DNA from 3 places in the Pseudoalteromonas sp. SR43-3 genome. Region 3 is predicted to be linked to each of the others. Evidence: predicted binding sites of a transcription regulator. Region 3 holds the regulator's gene; each other region holds the start of a gene.
The links. The regulator LexA, encoded in region 3, represses DNA repair genes until DNA is damaged. The targets are predictions, from matches to a motif close to TACTGTATNNNNATACAGTA.
Positions count from the first base shown of each region.

Region 1 (4,641 bases), on a different contig from region 3:
GCAAATACCGCCTTGTGGTGCGCTTTCACTTTTAGCTATATGAAAAGGGGGCGTGTAACTTTGCAGCCAAATAATCTCTTCTAGAGGTTGTACTTTTTGCTCAACGGCGTGCGCGTTGAATACAATTAATAAGCAAAATGCATAGTATCCGTTTTTCAGCATTGATAAGTGTTCGTTGAATTAAGAAAACTTAATAAAAGTATAGTGTTGATTGTAGTAGGGTCAAATATTTTAGTTTAAAAGCAACCTCATTCAAGGCTGCTTTTAACTCATACATTCTTAATAAGGCATCGGATGGTTTCTAAATATGGTGTTAATCTCACTAAGAATTTCGTCGTTTAGCGTTATGCTAAATGCGTCTATATCTTCCTTTAGTTGAGCTATAGATGTTGCCCCAATAATTGAAGAAGTTACGCCATCTACTTGGTTACACCATGCTAAGGCTAGTTGTGCTGGAGTAATATTGTTTGCATGAGCCAGCTCAACATACTGCTTAGTTGCTTGCTCTGCATTGGGTGTATCTCTAAAAATGCCGTTGCGCTGCATGAAGGTCCAACGAGAACCTTCAGGGCGAGCACCGTTTAGGTATTTTCCCGTTAATAAACCGGCTGCTAAAGGCGACCACGGTAAGTAGGCAATATCTTCGTGTACACATTGTTCTATTAAATACGGCCAGTCTTTAGCGTGCGCTAAGCTAAACTCATTTTGAATAGATACCATACGCGGTAAGTTATGCTCTTTGGCCAAACTTAAAAACTGGCTTATACCCCATGGTGTATCGTCAGATAAACCGCAGTGTTTAATTTTACCTGCTTTAACACATTCATTAAGGCCTTCTAGAATATCAAGCATACTAGCTTGCTGCTCTTGTGTATTTACGTCGGTAAATTTAAGAGTGCCGGGCCATTGTCTGCCAAAGTGAGGGGTAGAGCGGTTTGGCCAATGTAGTTGATATAAATCAATGTAGTCTGTTTGAAGTCGCTTAAGTGAATCATCCACGGCTTCTATTACTGTTTGGCGAGTAATATTGCCGCCATCACGTACCCACGATAATCCATTGCCTGCAATTTTTGTAGCTAGTACCACATCGCTGCGCTTTTGCTGATTACGCGATAGCCAATTGCCAATAATTTCCTCGGTTTTACCATAGGTCTCTGGCGAAGGAGGTACAGCATACATTTCGGCTGTATCAATAAAGTTTACGCCTTGCTCTAGCGCGTAGGCTATTTGTTCATCAGCGTCGCTTTGAGTATTTTGTTTACCCCAAGTCATACTCCCTAGGCACACTCGAGATACGTTTACGCCACTGCTACCTAGTGGGTTGTATTGCATAAAAATTCCTTAACTAAATTAGTTTTGAGCATGGCTGATTAAAGCCGATAAAAGAGGCTCGGAGATTGGGGCTTTTTGCCCTGTAGTAAAATCAAACATTACAACTTTAGATGCACCCGTAGTCGTTATTGCTTTTTGTGCATGGCTGTAAACGGTGTAGTTCATGGTAAAGCGATCTGTTTTAAGATCTGTAATTGTAACGCCTACAGTGAGTGTGTCGGGAAAAGTTACTGGGCGTTTATAGCGAACGTTATTTTCGCTTATTACTGGGCCCACACCGTTTGGGCTTATTGTATCGAACAGATTTATTTTATTTAAAAAGTCGATTCGGGCTATTTCAAAGTAACGTAAATACACTACATTATTTACGTGCTGTAGCGCATCCATATCAGCCCATGCTACGGTGATATCGGTATGAATAGGGTGCTGATCTTTAAACGTTTGCATTATTTATTGGCCCTTGATTTTCAAAGTACTTAGATTATCAACATGGTGTTACGAGCTCAAGGTAATTAATGGCATGTTTTTTTTATAAGATGATTGTACCTGTTTAATTTTAGGTCTACAGTTAAATTACACAGACACACACAAAAACACACAAAGGTAATAATATGCAGAATATAATTAATTGGTCCTTAGCTTGTTTGGTTTTTATAGCCTCTTTTACCTGTTACGCGATGGGGAATGAATCTGGCGCTATCATTTTAATGTTGGCAGGATTTTTATTTGAGGTTATGTATTGGCTACGAGGTTATAAGAGATCGGAGGACAATAAACACTTTTTTTAATCGTTAACTAGGGCCTGTTGACCTTTCAGGATTAAAATTTGTTCAATCTAGGGGCTATTTAATCGCGGCGCGAGGTTTGTGACCTAGTGGGCTAAGTAAAAACCGAGCAACAAAGAGTAAATTGCCCCTAGGCAGAACCCTTGGGGCAGCATATGTTTGGCATTTGTGCTACGTTATCGCCTATTTATGGGGAATAACCACACTACATAGGCTCTGCCTTGCCTAAATACCAAACATACTGCTGCAAATTTAACCTCGAAAGATAAACAGGCCCTAGGCTTGCATATCACATTTTATTCTATAATAATGACTGTATAAATAACCAGTTATTATTGTGGTGATGAAGAAGTTTATTCACATAGACATGGATTGCTTTTATGCAGCAGTAGAGATGCGAGATAATCCAAAACTTGCATGTGTACCGCTTGCTATTGGAGGCAATAGCCGACGAGGCGTGCTCTCAACCGCTAACTATATAGCTAGAGAGTATGGCGTACGATCGGCTATGTCGAACTATCATGCTAAACAATTATGCCCCGATTTAGTTATTGTCCCAGGGCGCATGGCTGTATACAAAGAAGCTTCAAACCAAATACGTGAAGTATTTAGCCGCTATACAGACTTAATTGAACCCCTTTCTTTAGACGAAGCCTACCTAGATGTAACAGACAGCACCGCTTGTAAAGGCAGTGCCACACTTATTGCACAGCAAATAAGAGCCGATATTTACAATGCTACAGGGCTCACTGCATCAGCAGGTATTGCACCGATTAAATTTATTGCCAAAATAGCCAGTGACGAAAACAAACCGAATGGTCAATTTGTCGTTTTGCCTGATGAGGTTGATGACTTTTTAGCGCAATTACCGCTGGGGAAAATTCCAGGAGTGGGCAAAGTAACGCTCGAAAAGCTAAATTTAAAAGGCTTATATACCGGCAAGGATGTACGTGATAAAGGCGTTAACTGGATGCAGCAACATGTGGGTAATTTTGGTGTGTCGCTTTATCAAAAATGTGCAGGTGAGTATGTTGGTAAAGTATCTACGGATCGTATAAGAAAATCGCTGAGTGTCGAACATACCTACGAGTACAACAAAACAAGTTTGCAAGAGTGCTTAGATGAGCTGCCAAGATTGTTAGACGAATTAGTTTTAAGGCTAAATAAACAGCAGTTACAAAACCGTATTAATAAACTGAGTGTTAAGGTGAAGTTCGCAAATTTTGTAGTGACCTCAGCCGATCAGGTATATCACGAGCTCAACACAGAAATATTTATCCAACTATTTACTAAGGCCTACCAGCGTGGGCTACAACAGCCTGTAAGATTACTTGGCATAGGCGTTGGCATTAAAAACGAGCCAGAGCAAAACTTCCAACTTAGTATTCTCGATTAAGCTGTAAAGCCTGTAACTCCAAGTTGCCATTTATTGATAGGTTATGTGATTAGCTCATCGCTCCTTGCTGGTCTTCAATATTTAAATCGACGATAATAGGGGCTTATGTTTTCTAACAGGACCTTATTTATGGCATACCCTCAAGCGGTTAGTGCAAGCCTTGAATGCACATCTCATGATGCGCTTATTATTATTAGTAATGACTTTTCTCAGTTACCAAATAACTCATTACGTGATGCTATTTTAGCTCAAGCAAACGTAGATTCTCGCATCGGTAAGCAAGTTACTTTATTAGTAATTGAAAACAAGCGCGTTGTACTTGCGCCAACCGGTCCGTTAAATAGAGATTACGACGACGTGCGTCGTTATTTTGATGCTGCTAAATTAGCAATTAACGAAGCAAAAGCGTCGGGCAGTATTAACCCTGCATTATTTTTACCAAATTTAAATGGCGATAGCCGTTATCAGCATGCTTTAGAAGTTGCTTATTTAGGCGCTTGCCAAGCCTTATGGCAGCCATTAGAAGCGCGTGAATATCACGGTGAAAGCATTGAACCAATTACACAGATTGGTTTAGTTGGCGCAAGCGAGCAAACTATTAAAGCTGTTAATGCAATTGCAGCAGGCCAATATGCAGCGCGTGACCTGTGTGGCACTGAACCTGAGCGTATGGCTCCCCCACGTTTTGCTGATTACTGCGTTGAATTGTTTAAAGGCTCAAACATTGCAGTTGACGTAATTGATGATATTGCAGCTATTGATAAAAACTACCCAATGCTAAGTACAGTTGCTCGCGCATCGTATGCAGTTGAGCGCCATCACCCACGTGTTGTTAAGCTTGAATATGTACCAGAGGGCGAAATTACTCGCACACTTATGTTTGTAGGTAAGGGCCTTGTATACGATACAGGCGGTGCAGATTTAAAAGTAGGCGGCCATATGGCAGGCATGAGCCGTGATAAAGGCGGCGCAGCTTCTGTTGCGGGCTTTATGAAAGCCGTTGCTGATTATCAGCCTAAAGGCGTTAAAGTGGTATCGTACTTAGCTGTTGTTCGCAACTCTATTGGCTCAGATTGTTTTGTGCCAGATGAAATTATTACTAGCCGTGAAGGTGTTCGTGTACGTATT
Region 1 is NZ_JACJEC010000003.1:392,929-397,569, forward strand. Features, by position in the region: gene H5088_RS06315 (ABC transporter substrate-binding protein) at 1-162, opposite strand, end outside; gene H5088_RS06320 (aldo/keto reductase) at 280-1,332, opposite strand; gene H5088_RS06325 (thioesterase family protein) at 1,351-1,779, opposite strand; gene dinB (DNA polymerase IV) at 2,461-3,513, shown strand; gene H5088_RS06335 (leucyl aminopeptidase family protein) at 3,643-4,641, shown strand, end outside.
Region 1: a site for LexA is predicted at 2,429-2,448, ahead of dinB (DNA polymerase IV). Genes of this name have one in related genera too.

Region 2 (4,641 bases), on a different contig from region 3:
GTGCAGAAAGCCTTGGGATAGCTTCGAATAAGATCCATATTGAGCCAGTCGTTAACACTAACCCGTTAATCAATGCACCAAGAAGTGAAAAGCGTTTATAGCCATAGGAAAATGTATTGGTTGCTTGTTTATCACTGAGTTTATTTAAGCCCCAAGCGGTGCCAATGGATAAACTATCGCCCAAATCATGCACTGCGTCGGCCATAATAGCCGTGCTGTTTGTCAGCCACCCGCCGATAAATTCAATGATAGTGAACACGACATTCAAGAAAAATGCCCAGCCAATACGTTTTGATGCGCTGTTATCACTGTGACTGTGGTTATGATTATGCATGGTTGATTTTGTCCAATATCGCTTGATTTTCAGCACTGATTGGCAGTCGCTTAAAGGGGCTGATGTCAGTGCCACCTGTATTCCCTTTAGGTACAAGGCCGATAGCTGTTTTGGTTGCAGCACCAACTATTCTTATTACTTGTCCAAAAACGGCTCTCCAATCTTTGTTTAGAAGACCGTGTCGCAGCATTTTACAATGAATTAAACAATGATAATAAGTAGAGTGCTGACCAATTACATGCGCATCCTCCAGCGCTGCAAATGCCTGCCTCTCATTATTGTTAGACATTGCATCTGAGTAATCTGTTAATTTGGAATCGATATGTGGCTTAACCGCTTTGTTGTATGTCATAGTGGATCACCCGCTTTACCTTTCTGTACTTCGCTATTAAGTACTTCCTGCTTGGCATCTTTGAGGATCATCCACGCTCCGCGCAGCACGACAATCGACACAATACAGCCGATAACCAAATCCGGTACTCTGCTATCAAGCCATACCACTAAAACTCCGGCGATAATGACACCCATGTTGGCGATGACATCGTTGGCCGAAAAAATCCAGCTGGCTCGCATATGTACTTCGTCGTTTTTATGATTACGAATGATCACCAAGCAAACGACGTTTGCAATTAGTGCAATGAACCCCATTCCTATCATTAGTGATGAGATAGGCTCACTGCCCAAGAATAACCTTCTGGTAATATCAATAAGAATAATTACGCCCAGCAATAGCTGAAAGTAACCACTGATTTTCGCAGCTTTGGCTTTGTGAAGTATAGATTTGCCCACAGCATAAATACCTATGCCGTATACAACGGCATCCGCTAGCATGTCCACAGAGTCTGCTATTAAAGCAGTAGAGTCAGCCAAAATACCCACGGTCATCTCAACGAAAAACATCGTCGCATTGATGCCGAGCAGCCAATACAGAACCCGTTTTTGTGAGGCATCTTTGATTTCCACTTCACAGCCGCAACCACTCATTGTTCAACTCTTATTCCCAAAACTATAGGTACAGTGTAAAGTCTATACCTAGTATAGAGTCAACAACACAAAGGCACGTTTATGAAAATAGGTGAGCTATCAAAAAAAAGTGGGTGTTCTATTCAGACGATCCGTTTTTATGAAAAACAGGATTTGTTTGAGGCTTGCAATCGCAGTGAAGGCAACTACAGAATTTACGACGCATCATCGTTGAGAGCACTGCGATTCATTAAACAATGTCGCTCATTAGATTTGACCATAATAGAAATTAAACAGCTGTTGGATACAAAAAATAATCCCGATAAAAGTTGTTCTAGTGTGAACAATTTGATCCATCAACATATGGTTGACGTCACGCATCGCATTGCAGAGCTTGAGGAGCTAAAGGCTACCCTATCTGAGATAGCCTCGGCATGCACAGATGATAGAAAAGTTAAAGAATGTGGGGTATTGCAGTTGCTTGAAGAGTGATACTTATATCTACAAGTCTTGTAGTTTACGTTTGCCTAAGGTTTCATAATTGTACATGGTTCGCTAATTGATATTAGATAAAGAATAAATAGCTATGTCCGCATTTTTGGGCTAAGCAGTCGTTCGACTGAGGTAGGTCGAATGTCCGTTGATCGCTCTTTTGAGGCATTCGCCTCAACACGTTTTGGGGCAAAAACGAGTTTACCCCTCTTCCGCTTTCTTATAGTTTGCTCAAAAAACCGCCTTTATATTAATAACTAAATAGGCTTTTAGGCCAGTCTTTAATTAAGATTATTCCACAGAATAGTTTTCACGAAACGGTGACACCTCATTAAAGATGATATCTCGATAACTCATTGTTTTGCTGAAGTAAGAACGATATTAGCTTAGTTAAGCTCTCATTTAACATTTAAATTTCTTGGTAAGCGTTGCAAGCTGAATTATACTGTACAAATAAACAGTGTAGAGGTGCGTATGTTTGTTATTCCAATTTTTATAGAGGCCGGTATTACAGGATTTGAGTCTCCTGCAGCAGAATATACAGAGCTTGGAATTTCACTCGATGAACTCATAATAAAGCACCCTAATGCGACATTTATCGGTTTAGCATCGGGTGAATCAATGCAAGATGTAGGGATTTTCGATGGTGACTTACTCGTTGTAGATAGAGCTGAAAATGTGAGTACTGGCGATGTGATTGTTGCGAGTTATAACGGGACTTTTGTGTGTAAAATAATAGATAAAAAAAACCGTTTACTCATTTCTGCTTCTAAAAACTATCAGTCTGTTTATATCTCTGAAAATGATGACTTTAAATTAGAAGGTGTTGTTACTTCGAGCATTCGTCTTCATAAGAATAAAGCCGAGCTGAGTCGATGTTTGCCCTCGTAGATGCTGTTGCTTTTTATGCGAGTGCAGAAAAGGTCTTTGACCCCTCTATTCGCTTTAAACCAGTTGTGGTTCTAACAAATAACGATGGGTGTATTTGCGCCATATGCCCTATTGCCAGAAAGCTGAACATTCCAAAATTTCAGCCTTACTTCAAAGTTAAAAACTACCTAGAACAACATAATGTGGTTGTTCGCTCATCAAACTATGAGCTGTATGCTGATTTGAGCGATCGAATGATGACGGTTATAAACCGCTTTTGTGATGACCACTATGTTTATAGTATCGATGAGTCTTTCCTTCGTTTTACTGGCTTCACTAAAATCATTGATGATTGGGCCGACTATGGACAAACAATACGCCGTGCTGTTTGGCGTGAAACCGGTCTACCCGTTGGTGTTGGGTTTGGTACGACACCTACGCTAGCTAAAGCCGCCAACCATGCAGCTAAAAAGCTGTCCGGCTATAACGGTGTTGCAGTTATTAACGATGAGCATTCTCGCCAAGCAATACTGACGCGAATGGATGTCACTGATGTATGGGGCATAGGCTCCCGTTTAGGAAAGAAACTTAAATTCATGGGGATTAACACAGCTTGGGAGCTCGCTTGCCAAAATCCTAAGGCCATGAGAAGAATGTTCAGTGTTGTCGTTGAGCGAACAGTCAGCGAATTAAACGGTATCGCGTGTTTAAGTTGGGATGAAGTAAAGCAGAATAAAAAAGAGATATACTCTACAAGAAGCTTTGGTGAAAGAGTCTGTGATATAACAACACTAAAATCAGCTCTCGTTACGCATGCTGCCATTGTTGGCCGCAAACTGAGGGATCAGCACTCTTTAGCAAAACGTATCGTTATATTTGCTGCCAGCTCACCTCACGAAGAATTTTATTATAAAAAATCACTTCTATATGAGTTTCCCATACCGACATCGGATACCAGTGTTATGGCTAAAGCCGTCTCTGACGTCATAAATGATATTTTTAAAGTAAATACGCGCTTTTATCGCTGCGGTATTGGTGCAATAGAATTAGAGAGTGAGATATTCCAACAAGCTGACATGTTCTCTGTCAGTGAAGATAAACCAAGGATGATGGAGTGCTTAGATGCTATAAATAAACGATATGGCGTGGGCACTTTATCAATCGGCAGTGAAAAGCTTACACAAACGTGGAATATGAAGCGTGCTTTCTTATCACCTCACTACACAACACGTTGGTCAGACATCCCCATTATAAAATGCAATTAAATCGGTTATTGTATATTTATCAACCATAGCTTTAGACAGTGACGTTATTGGTTAAATAACGTCAGGTATAAGGAATTTTAATGAAAGCGCTAATATTAATACTAACTTTGATGGCCTCCAGTAGTGCCTCAGCTCACAGTGGTCGAACGAATTCAGAGGGTTGCCATAACGATAAAAAGCGAAACGAGTATCACTGCCATAGCAGTAAAAGCAAGCCAACATCCAGTTCGCCAAATATAATTAAACCAGTGCCAAAAGGCTTCGCAATTGGCTCGCTTACTTATAATAGAAAAGATTGGCCACATTGGGTTGATGCCGATAATGACTGCCAGGATGCAAGAGCTGAAATACTCATTAGAGATTCAAAGTCACCAGTTAAATTTAAACGAAATAAGCCCTGCAACGTTTCTTGGGGTGAATGGATAGACCCATACACTGCTCAAACATTTTATAAAGCCTCAGATATCGACATAGACCATATTGTACCTTTAGCCCATGCCCATGAAATGGGGGGTAAATACTGGACTCGAGATCAAAGAAGAGCATTTGCCAACGACTTTGAAAATCTCTTAGCTGTAGAAGACAACGCAAACCAATCTAAAGGCGCTCAGCCACCACATAAGTGGATGCCCCGAAATAAGCACTTTCATTGCGATTACCTAAATAAATGGAAATACATAAAAGGTAAATATGGGCTCAAAGAAAGTTTTAACGAAA
Region 2 is NZ_JACJEC010000006.1:217,292-221,932, forward strand. Features, by position in the region: gene H5088_RS10330 (cation diffusion facilitator family transporter) at 1-334, opposite strand, end outside; gene H5088_RS10335 (DUF3703 domain-containing protein) at 327-686, opposite strand; gene H5088_RS10340 (cation transporter) at 683-1,318, opposite strand; gene cadR (Cd(II)/Pb(II)-responsive transcriptional regulator) at 1,400-1,789, shown strand; gene H5088_RS10350 (LexA family transcriptional regulator) at 2,264-2,680, shown strand; gene H5088_RS10355 (Y-family DNA polymerase) at 2,665-3,924, shown strand; gene H5088_RS10360 (HNH endonuclease) at 4,005-4,641, shown strand, end outside.
Region 2: a site for LexA is predicted at 2,233-2,252, ahead of H5088_RS10350 (LexA family transcriptional regulator). Genes of this name have one in related genera too.

Region 3 (4,641 bases):
GTAGTAATATTCCACTTAAACAAAAAAGTACACCGGTTGCTGAAAAGCTAATAAGCAGTGGATTATTAAAATCCTCTCGCTCATCGTAATCCATAATATGTAACATCCAAAAAAAGTCGAATATTCGCCACAGCGTGCTGCGAACGGTAACAACTTTGCCATTATTTTCTGACAAGTACAGTGTTGTGTTAAATGTGTCGTCAAATTGTACCTGCCAAACATTGGTTTTATATCCAACTTCTCGCATACCTTGCTTTAGTAGTACAGCGCTTGTTACTTGAGCGTCAATAAGTAAGTGTGCTTTAGCATTTGCGGTAGTTTGTATTTTAGTTGGCGGTTCAAATGGTCGGCCTGTTATGCCATTGAAGCTTTGCTGCTCGTTATTACTAAAGACAGTAATAAGTGGTGTAGTTAAGAAGTTCTCAAAAATTATTTGTGTTGGATTAACCACCTGAGAGGCAATATCGTCAAGGGAGGCAACATAATCAGCCTGCGTAAATGGGTTATTAAGAGTACGTGTAGCAAGATGCTCCCCATGAACTTTATCAAGAGGGAGTGCACTCATAATTAAACCACCTAGTAACCATGCTAAAATTTGTAGTGCTAATAAATAACCTAACCATTTATGTAACTTGCGAGCATGCTTAAATATTTTTTTATTCATGTTTTAGTCTTATTATTTTTAGAGGCTAGTTTATTACATTAATGGGATAAGTTACTGCGACATTTTGTCGCAGTTTAAACTATAGCTTACTGTAATCATTTAAAAATAAAAAAGATTACACTTAAATTCCTAACATGACTTATCTGTTTAATTGAGCTGGATGTTTGATATCCAGCTAGCTTTAAATGCTAAAAAATACTTAAAAGCTGCGAAATATCCATATAAAGTGGTTATTAGGGCATAGTTGATTTGGTATAACGGTAAAACTGCGTTAAAGTTTGCAATGAAATTATTAGAGGATAAATACGAAACGATGTCGGAAATTCAATTTTTAAATGTAGATCTTGAGCTTGAATCAAAGCAAGATATTAGTTTGCTAGTGGCGGACTTGAAAAAAGTCGCGACGATTTTACATTATGACAAAGACGAATACCGTCAACTAGCGCGTATTGAAGCTACAGGTGAGGTGAGCACACCTGATAAAGCCATAAACCATATATGTGAGCTTATTGAATCGTGTTCGCGTAACGCGCTAAAGCAATGGTTAAGCTGTTCACGTAGAACGTTTGATATTGGTTTTGAATCAGGGACTTCTCCTAAGTGCTTTAATCAAGCCTTAGATGCAGATACATTATTGCGTATATCTGCGATTGGTGCGGGTATGGAAATTACCATTTACCCAATCGAAAAGTAACTATCTTCGCTCTACGACTGCTGCGGTCATTTTTGATACGCAGCACAGCTCATTGCGGCTATTTGTAATTTTTATTTCCCATACTGAACTACGTTTGCCAATATGAAACGCTCTAGCCGTTGCTGTTAAAGTGCCGTTGCGAGATGCTTTTAAATGACTTGCGCTAATTTCCTGCCCTACACAGTAGAATTTAGTAAAATCGACAACAAAGTTAGCGGCATAGCTGGCAACTGTTTCGGCAAGTACAACGTTAGCACCGCCGTGAACCATGCCCATTGGGTTATGATGCTCAGGAATTGCCGGCATTGTGGCAACCAAATAATCATCGCCAATTTCTGTGACTTCTATCCCCATAGTTTTCATTAATGTTCCTTGGCCATTAATGCCTTGCTCTAACTGCTTGCACAGCTCTAAGGTGATGGGCTGGTACCAAATACTCATAATGTCTCCTTTGCATTTTTAATCATTTATAAACTTAGCTTTAGTTATATCCCTAAAATGTACACAAGTGAAATTACTTTAGCTATTTTAAGGCTTAATTTAAATTTGCGATTTTTATTTAACTGTATATACTCACAGTTAAATGTACTGTATGGAAAACCAGTTGTATGCGACCATTAACGAACCGCCAAGCTCAAATACTCGAACTAATTAAAGTTTTTATTAAAGACACTGGTATGCCTCCTACACGTGCTGAAATAGCGCAAACATTAGGTTTTAAAAGTGCCAATGCTGCTGAAGAACATTTAAAAGCACTTGCTAAAAAAGGCGCAATTAAAATGAAACCAGGTGCAAGCCGTGGTATTCAATTAATTGAAGAAGAAGAGCCAGAACAATTAGGTTTACCGCTTATAGGGCGTGTTGCTGCTGGTTCACCTATTTTGGCGCAAGAGCACGTTGAAAGTCACTGCAAAATCGATCCATTAATGTTTAAACCGGCTGCAGATTTTTTACTACGCGTTAACGGTATGAGCATGAAAGATATTGGTATTATGGATGGTGATTTACTTGCTGTACATCGTACTCAAACCGCTGAAAACGGACAAGTTGTTGTTGCTCGCCTAGACGAAGACGTAACTGTAAAACGTCTTGAGAAAGCGGGTCGTAAAGTATTACTTCATGCTGAAAACGACGATTTTGACTCTATTGAAGTAGATCTTGAGAATGAGTCTTTTAATATTGAAGGCTTAGCCGTTGGCGTTATAAGAAACGCTGATTGGATGTGACTTTAAAAATAGCTTTTAAACAAGCAGTTTTATAAATGCGTACTAACTAGTACGCATTTTTGTTTTAAAATTTGTACTAAAAATAGGGCGTAAACAGCCCACTGACTATTTAAGCTGTAAACTTTTTTGCACTTATATTTCCCCCCTCCGAATGCGTTAAACCCCTTTGTTTTGCTCATATTTTGAACTTTCTGTTGCCCAGTTGATTACCGATTTTTTATTAATTATTCAATATCACCTGATTGTTTTTTATACTAAAACTTGCTTGTTGTTCGTTTTTTAGCTAATTGTTAATGTGCTGAGCTAATAATAACTCACAGCTTTTTAGTTTTGAGAACACACAATATACACAAACTCGTTGTTGGCGCAGCAAAACCAATCAATATTAAATAAGATTGGCTAAAAAAATAAAAATAACGAATTGGCGTTTAAGCCGTATGCCTCTTCGCTTTGCATTCGCAATAGCATCAAAGGAGCCGTCACATGGGTAAACTGACCTCTACCTTGTGGCTTATATTATGTGTTTTTTCGCACCCAGTTTTGGCTAACAGCCAATACAATATGCGCAAAGGCGTAACCGATATAAGCAATAATGTATATCAGCTGCACATGACCATATTTATAATATGTTGTGTGATTGGGGTGATAGTGTTCGCAATTATGTTTTGGGCACTTATTCATCACCGTAAATCTAAAGGGGCTGTACCTGCCCAATTTCACGAAAGCACTAAAGTAGAAATACTTTGGACTGCAATTCCGTTTGTTATTTTAATTGCTATGGCAGTACCAGCCACTAAAACCCTAATTGCAATGGAAGATGCCAGCAAAGCTGATCTCACTATTAAAATTACGGGTTCGCAATGGAAATGGCATTATGAATATATGGGTGAAGATGTAGAGTTCTACTCTATTTTATCTACCCCGCAAGATGAAATCGCGAATCTTGCAGATAAAAATCCTAACTACTTACTTGAGGTTGATAAGCCTCTTGTACTGCCAATAAATCAAAAAGTACGATTTTTAATGACTTCTGACGATGTTATTCACTCTTGGTGGGTACCTGATTTTGCAGTTAAAAAAGATGCTAACCCCGGCTTTATAAACGAAACATGGACGAACATAAACGAAGAAGGTACTTACCGAGGCCAATGTGCTGAGTTGTGTGGTAAAGACCATGGCTTTATGCCCGTTGTGGTGGTCGCTAAATCTGAGGCTGATTTTAAAACATGGCTTGCAGATGCAAAGCAGGCTAAACAAAAAGCAGCATTAGCAGATGCCGCATTACTTGATAAAACCCTCCCAAAAGAAGAATTAATGACTTTAGGCGAACAAGTATATATGGCTAATTGTGCTGCATGTCATCAACCTACTGGCATGGGGTTACCGGGCGTATTTCCTGCACTTAAAGGCAGCCCGATAGTGCTTGGCGATATAAAAGATCACATTGATGTAGTTATCCATGGACGACCCGGTACGGCAATGCAAGCTTTTGCCAAGCAGTTATCTATAAAGCAATTAGCTGCGGTTATTACTTATAAACGTAATGCGTGGGGTAATGATACGGGTGATGTTATTCAACCGAGTCAAATACAGACAGCACTTGATGCCAAAGTGGAGGCGAACTAATGAGTAGCATAGTAGAACAACCTAACGCCAATGAAGCTCATCATGCTCATCACCCAGCTAAAGGTTTTAAACGCTGGCTTTACACAACTAATCATAAAGATATAGGTAGTTTATATTTAATTTTTTCGCTGACCATGTTCTTAATTGGTGGCGCAATGGCCATGGTGATCAGGGCTGAATTATTTCAACCAGGTTTACAGTTGGTCGACCCTCACTTTTTTAATCAAATGACCACAGTGCATGGTTTAATTATGGTGTTTGGTGCGGTTATGCCCGCCTTTACAGGCCTTGCTAACTGGATGATACCACTCATGATTGGCGCGCCAGATATGGCATTGCCAAGAATGAATAACTGGAGCTTTTGGATTTTACCGTTTGCGTTTTTAATCCTATTGGCATCGTTATTTATGCCTGGTGGGGGGCCTGCATTT
Region 3 is NZ_JACJEC010000013.1:12,274-16,914, forward strand. Features, by position in the region: gene H5088_RS14145 (hypothetical protein) at 1-664, opposite strand, end outside; gene H5088_RS14150 (hypothetical protein) at 978-1,358, shown strand; gene H5088_RS14155 (PaaI family thioesterase) at 1,359-1,799, opposite strand; gene lexA (transcriptional repressor LexA) at 1,967-2,584, shown strand; gene coxB (cytochrome c oxidase subunit II) at 3,068-4,210, shown strand; gene ctaD (cytochrome c oxidase subunit I) at 4,210-4,641, shown strand, end outside.